DNA from 2 places in the Paraburkholderia youngii genome. Region 1 is predicted to be linked to the other one. Evidence: predicted binding sites of a transcription regulator. Region 1 holds the regulator's gene; the other holds the start of a gene.
What was found. The regulator FNR, encoded in region 1, switches genes on or off when oxygen is low (the NO sensors DNR and NnrR bind a similar motif). The targets are predictions, from matches to a motif close to TTGATNNNNATCAA.
Positions count from the first base shown of each region.

Region 2: a site for FNR is predicted at 1,814-1,827, ahead of G5S42_RS10625 (universal stress protein). Genes of this name have one in related genera too.

Region 1 covers NZ_JAALDK010000002.1:959,702-963,111, forward strand. Annotated here, with positions in the region: gene G5S42_RS35750 (universal stress protein) at 1-242, shown strand, start outside; gene G5S42_RS35755 (universal stress protein) at 286-747, opposite strand; gene G5S42_RS35760 (response regulator) at 996-1,403, shown strand; gene fnr (fumarate/nitrate reduction transcriptional regulator Fnr) at 1,420-2,202, shown strand; gene G5S42_RS35770 (PAS domain-containing sensor histidine kinase) at 2,325-3,410, shown strand, end outside.
Region 2 covers NZ_JAALDK010000001.1:2,283,255-2,286,664, forward strand. Annotated here, with positions in the region: gene G5S42_RS10610 (helix-turn-helix domain-containing protein) at 1-159, opposite strand, end outside; gene G5S42_RS10615 (acyl-homoserine-lactone synthase) at 315-908, shown strand; gene G5S42_RS10620 (FadR/GntR family transcriptional regulator) at 966-1,655, opposite strand; gene G5S42_RS10625 (universal stress protein) at 1,938-2,405, shown strand; gene G5S42_RS10630 (helix-turn-helix domain-containing protein) at 2,718-3,374, shown strand.

The DNA.
Region 1 (3,410 bases):
AAGCCGCGACCACCGGCGAAGACGTCGCGCATCGCATCGTCGAGACGGCGCGCGAATGGCACGCCGATGCGATCGTGATGGGCACGCACGGCCGCCGCGGGTTTCAACGGCTGATGCTCGGCAGCGTCGCCGAGCGCGTGCTGCGCCGCGCCTGTTGCCCGGTGCTGATGATTCCCGCGCAGGCGAGCGGCGCGACGCGCGTCCAGCCAGCCCCGGACAGCGCCGACAGCGGCTCCGCCTGAGCGAACTCGCCTGAGCCGCTAGAAACTGGCTCTGCGCGGCGCTTCAGGGCCGAGGGTAGGCTTGTTCGTCATGCCGCACGATCAGCACCGGTATGTCGGTCGACCGCACGAGCGACTCTGCGACGCTGCCGAGCAGAAAGCGCTGCACGCCACGGCGGCCATGCGTGCCCATCACGATCAGATCGGCCTGGATTTCGTCGGCGACGCGCGCGAGCACCGCCGACACGTTTTCGGCGTAAGCGTCGATCACCCGCACGCCGCCCGGCACCTGCGCCTCGCGCAACAGCTCGCGCGGGCCATCGAGCGCGCGGCTGGCGAAATCTTGCGCCGCGCCCGCCGGTTCCGGCTCGAAAGCCACGTCGGCATTGTCCGACCACTTGCCGTGCCCCACCACGCAGCAGGCTTCGAGCGTGGCGCCCGTCAGCTTCGCGAGCTTCAGCGCCTCGGCGAAGGCGCGCTGCGCGCTGGGACTGTCGTCGAGTGCAACCAGAATTCGTGCATACATGTCGGACTCCCTCTGAAAGCGCTGGCATGACCCGAAGTGGTGCCCTCGCGCGTTTGCACCGACAGTGTGAAGCGCGCCCCGCCACTCGGCTTGACGCTGGTCAACGGGCCGCCGCTCGGCGCTGCCGCTGCTGGACGACATCGCCAGCAACCCACTAGGAATAATCCTACAACCACTACCTGGACTCCTAGCACCGCTTAAAGCGCTGCCGATATGTTTCCAAGATTAGGTCGCCAATACTGGTTGGTATGGACACCGCCCCGTCAGCCACCTTATCGAGAGTCTTCCTCGTCGACGATGCGGTCGAGGTCCGGCGCCGGCTTGCTTGCCTGATCGCGCTGATTCCCGGCATCGAAATCGCCGGCGAGTCGGCGGGCGTCGAGCACGCGTTCGACGACATCGTCGCGAGTCGCGCCGATGTCGCGGTGCTGGACCCGTGCTTCTCGGGCAAGACCGACCTCCTGCTGCTCGCTGCGCTAGCGCGGGTGCGGCCGTCCATCGTCAGCATCGTGCTGACCAATCATGACGCGACGGCGTTTCGCCGCGCGTGCGAAGCGGCGGGCGCCGACTTCTTCTTCGACAAGACCTCGGAGTTCGAGCTCGCCTGCCGCGCCATCGAAGCGATTGCCTATGCGCGTCGTGCGCACCGGGTCTGACCGCCAGGAGCCGATCATGCAAGTTGCCGCAGTCCGTGAACCCCGCCACGACGCGCCTCGCACCTCGCACGTCGTACCGATCCACGTCGCGCCCAGCACCGCGGCGGCACGCCACGCCGTCACGGGCTGCTCCACCTGCGCGATGCGCGCGATCTGCATGCCGCCCGAGCTGACACCGGACGAACTGAGCCGGCTCGATGCGTTGATCTGCGCGACGCGCTCGATCAAACGCGGCGACGCGCTGTATCGCGCGGGCGACGAGTTTCAAAGCATCTACGCGATACGCGCCGGCTCATTCAAAACCGTGGTCATGCATCGCGACGGTCGCGAGCACGTGACTGGCTTCCAGATTGCCGGCGACTCGCTTGGCCTCGACGGCATCGGCGAGGGCAAGCAGAATTGCGATGCGATTGCGCTCGAAGATAGCGTCGTGTGCATCATTCCGTTCGCGCAGCTCGAGGCGATCTGTCGCGAGATCAAACCGATGCAGCATCACATCTATCAGATGATGAGCGGCGAGATCGTGCGCGAATCGAGCCAGATGATGCTGCTCGGCACGATGACCGCCGAACAGCGCGTCGCGACGTTTTTGCTGAATCTGTCGAAGCGCTTCAAGGCGCGCGGCTTTTCCGCGGCGGAGTTTCATCTGCGCATGACGCGCGAGGAAATCGGCTGCTTTCTGGGCATGAAACTCGAAACGGTGAGCCGGATGTTCTCGAAGTTCCAGCGCGAGCACCTCGTCAAGGCGAACGGCAAAACGATCCGCATCGAAGATCCGGAACGACTGGCTCGGGTTTGAGCACCGGCGCGACGCTCGACCCACGTTCGTTCGCGGGACATGCCGGGTGGAACAGGCGCTCCTGAACTGATATAACTCAGTGCGTTGCGGTATGCGACCTTGCGTGGCCGCCTGGAGGAGCGATGGGTCTATCGAGCGGCGAGTCTTCCTGCTTCACCAGTGCTGCGTCCGGGTCGGACGTGTCCGTCGAGGATCGCTATTTCATGTTGGTCGAGGCGGTGCAGGACTACGCTATCTTCATGCTGGACCCCGCCGGCCGCGTCACCAGCTGGAATCCCGGCGCACAGCGCATCAAGGGCTACACGCCCGAAGAAATCATCGGCCAGCATTTCTCGAAGTTCTATACCCCGGAAGACATCGCGGCCGGCAAGCCCGCGCGCGAACTGGAAACCGCCGCAGCCGTAGGCCGCGCCGAGGACGAAGGATGGCGTGTGCGTCGCGACGGCTCGCGTTTCTGGGCTAATGCGGTCGTTTCCGCCGTGCACGATGCGTCGGGCGCGCTGCTCGGCTTCGCCAAGGTCACGCGCGATCTGACCGAGCGCATGCGTCTCGCGGAACTCGAACGCGCGAGCCAGGTATCCACGCACGCGCACATCGCCCGTGAAAACGAGCAGAAACGGATTGCGCGCGAACTGCACGACGATCTCGGCCAACGGCTGACGGCGCTAAAAATGAGCGTCGCGCTGCTCGAAGCGAAGCTGAACAAGCAAGCCGACACTGAGCCGCTTGCGGCGCAAACGCGTGAGCTGCAACAGCAGATCGACTGGATGGCCGCTTCGCTGCGGCGCATCGCCGCCGATCTGCGCCCCCCGCTGCTCGACGACCTCGGACTCGCCGCCGCGCTCGACTGGCTGGCCGAAGACTTCACGAAACGCTACAACGTGCGCTCCAGCGTGCATCTCGAACCCGCCGAGCCGGTATGCGGCGAATTCGCGGCGACGGCGCTGTTTCGCATCGTTCAGGAGGCGTTGACGAACGTCGCGCGGCACGCCAAGGCGAGGCGCGTACGCATCGACATGACCTGCGCGGGCCCGATCGTATCGCTCGATATCGACGATGACGGCGTTGGTGTCGCGCTGGATCATGCGCAGGGAACAACTTCATTCGGGCTGCTTGGCATTCGCGAACGTGTGCGGCAGTTGCGCGGCAACGTGTCGTTCATCAGCTCGCCGGGCCATGGTTTCAGGATCTCGATCCAGATACCAGCC
Region 2 (3,410 bases), on a different contig from region 1:
CGACTGCGTGACGCCGAAGCGAGCCCAGAAACGACGCTGGCTCTCTTTTTTCTTCTTCCGGTAGGCAATGATCAGAACACGATCCACTGCCGAAGAGACCTCCGAGGGACGCGCCTGGAGGTGGGTTTGCGGTTGCCAGTGATTGTCGAGGAGTTCCATTTTGGACCCTTGTAGGTTGGGGGCGGATACGTGTGTGAATTTTGCGATACCCGATAAGCATCCACACCTATCCAGGTAGGTAGGTGGCGCAAAGATTCAGAATGCATAAGTTTTCCTGCGTATCTGGCAGTACCCGACACGCACAGGAGAACGTCATGCAAACCACGATCCGTATTGGACTCCGGCAGGAATTCGACAACGAACTGATCAACGAGATGTACCGGCTGCGCGCCCGGGTCTTTCACGGCCGGCTCGGCTGGGAAATTCCGACCATCGCGGGAATGGAGATAGACGGCTACGACGCGCTCGGGCCGTACTACATGCTGATTCAGGGCGAAGACGAACGGTTGCGCGGCTGTTGGCGACTGATGCCGACCGAAGGTCCGAACATGCTGAAAGACACCTTCCCGCAACTGCTGCATGGCGCGGCCGCGCCGGTCGGCCGACATATCTGGGAACTCAGCCGCTGGGCGATCGAAACCAACGGGGAGGAACAGTCTTTTGGTTTCACGGATATGACAATTCGCGCAATTCAGGAAGTGATGCGCTTCGCACAGCGCATGGGCATCACGCATTACGTCACGGTGACTACCACGCCGATCGAGCGCATGCTGCGCCGTGCCGGGCTCGATATCAGCCGGCTCGGGCCGCCGCTGCAGATCGGCGTCGAACGGGCCGTTGCGCTCGACGTCGCGGTAAGCGCGAAAACGCTGACCTCACTATTCGGGCCGGTCGCCGACGCGGCTTGAGCCGCGCCGGAGCGTGGCCGCACCGAAATCTCGACACCTTCACCCGCGCGCGCGGACTCAGGAACCGAACATCCGTTCCAGCGCGTTCTCGAGATGCGCGCGCATCGCGGCGCCCGCGGCCGCCGAGTCCTTGCGGCGGATCGCGTCGAGCACCGCCATGTGCTCGGCCTGCACCACCCGCTGCCGCTCCACCGTTTTGACCAGCGACAGATTGCGCGACAGGTTCATGCTGAACAGGATCTGTTCCTCGATGAACGACATCACCGTGATGAAAAACGGATTCTTCGACGCCCGCGCGACCGCCTGGTGGAACAGGAAGTCGTCCTTCGCGCCGATGCCCTGCGCCTCGATGATGCGCTCGAGCTCGTCCCACGCATGCTGGATCGCGGCGATGTCCTGGGCGTCGGCCTTCAGCGCTGCCTGCGCGGCCGCGCCCGCCTCGGTCACGATGCGAAACTCATAGCAGCGGCGGATATCGGACAGCGTTTCGAGCGGCGCGAAGCGGCGCACGTCCGGGTCGGGGCGCCGCGCGACGGTCGTTCCAGAGCCGTGCCGCGTCGAGATGATGCCGTCGGCCCGCAATCGCGCGAGCGCTTCGCGCACGGTCGGCCGGGACGTGGCGAAACGCTCCGCCAGCGCATGCTCGGTTGGCAACCGTTCGCCTTCCTTGTACTCGCCTTCGAGGATGCGGTTGAGAATGTCGCCGTAGATCTGGTCGGGTAAGCCCTTGGTTTTTCGATCGTTCATCAGCGGACTGGCCAGCTTGTCTGAATATGGCCTGATTGTAAGGCCAACCTTGTTCCAGCTTCAGCAAACTTATGCGGTTTGTAAGCATGCAAGGCCACTCGCGCGCGCCGCCGCGCCCGCCATTTCGTCCGCGCCCGGTCTGAATATTTGGCAAATGTTTGATTTACATCCTGGTCGAGTGCATCTTTTCCGGCAATCATCTAAGCTCCATTGGTATAAAAGATCAATAAAACCCCGCCGCGGCTAGCAATGTGGCAGACGCTTTTTTGACGTGGAGCCGATATGTACAAACGCATCCTTGTAGCGGTCGACGGCAGCAATACCTCGCGCCGTGCGTTCGAAGCGGCGCTCGAACTCGCCAAGTCGAATGGCGCTGTGCTGCGGCCGTTTTATGTCGTCGAAAATACGCCGATGTACTTCGAGGCGCCCGGCTACGACCCGTCGATCCTGCGCAACCGGCTGATCGAGGAAGGCCAGGAGCTGCGTGCGGAGTTTTCGAAAGTGATGGCCGAGCAAGGTGTGAAAGGCGACCCGGGGGTTTCCGAGGCTTCGTCGCTCGGCGATGTCGCCGAGATCGTGCTGCACGCCGCCGCCGAATTCAACGCAGACCTGCTCGTGATGGGCACGCACGGGCGGCGTGGCTTCCAGCGGCTGATTCTCGGCAGCGTCGCCGAACGCTGCGTGCGCCAGGCCACGCTGCCGGTTCTGCTGGTACCGTCCGCCGCGGGCGCCGACAAGCAACCCGTCTGACACGGTCATCATGCGCAAGACGGTGAGCCACGACGACATAAGCCGCGGCGGCTCACCTTCCCACCCTCGTCGGGGCAGCACCGTCGCCAGGAAAGCGAAGCAGCGAACGCGTCACTTTGCCACCCGTTGAGGGTCATAACGGGTGGGACAATTTCACCACTACCAATAATCAATCGCGCGCAGAACATGCTGAATCCTACCGCCGTGCCCCGTTCCTCGACCCGCTCCGCCGGCTCTGCCGCGAGCGGCAGTCGCGAGTCCATGGCGGGACGCGCCACCGCACGCACCGCCGCGCGCTGCTCCAGTTGTTCGATGCGTCAGATCTGCATGCCCCAGGGGCTGTCGGCGGAGGAGCTGCCGAAGCTCGAAACGCTGATCTGCTCGGCGCGCTCGGTGCCGCGCGGCGAAGCGCTGTATCTCAGCGGCGACCGCTTCGACAGCATCTACGCGCTGCGTTCCGGCTCGATGAAGACCGTGATGGTCCACCGCGACGGCCGCGAGCAGGTCACCGGCCTGCGTCTTGCGGGCGAGCCGCTCGGGCTCGACGGCATCAGCGCGGACATCCATGCGTGCAGCGCCGTCGCGCTGGAAGACAGCACAGTGTGCATCGTTCCATACAGTGCGCTGAAGCAGCTATGTCGCGAAATCGGTTCGATCCAGGAGCGCATGCACAAGCTGCTGGGTGCGCAGATCGTCAGCGAGGCCGCGCAGATGATGGTGCTCGGCTCGCTGTCCGCCGACGAACGCGTCGCCGCCTTCCTGCTGGACGTGTCGCAGCGCAATGCGCAGCGCGGCTACTCGTGGTCGGAATTCAACCTGCGCATGACGCGTGAGGACATGGGCAGCTACCTCGGCATGACGCTCGAAACGGTCAGCCGCACGCTGTCAAGATTTCAAAAGCGTGGCCTGATCGACACGCGGGGCAAGCATATTCACATCGTCGATCTCGAAGGCTTGCGGCAGGTCTGAGCGGCTGGCCGGGGCTGAACGGTCGCGCGGTTCGTC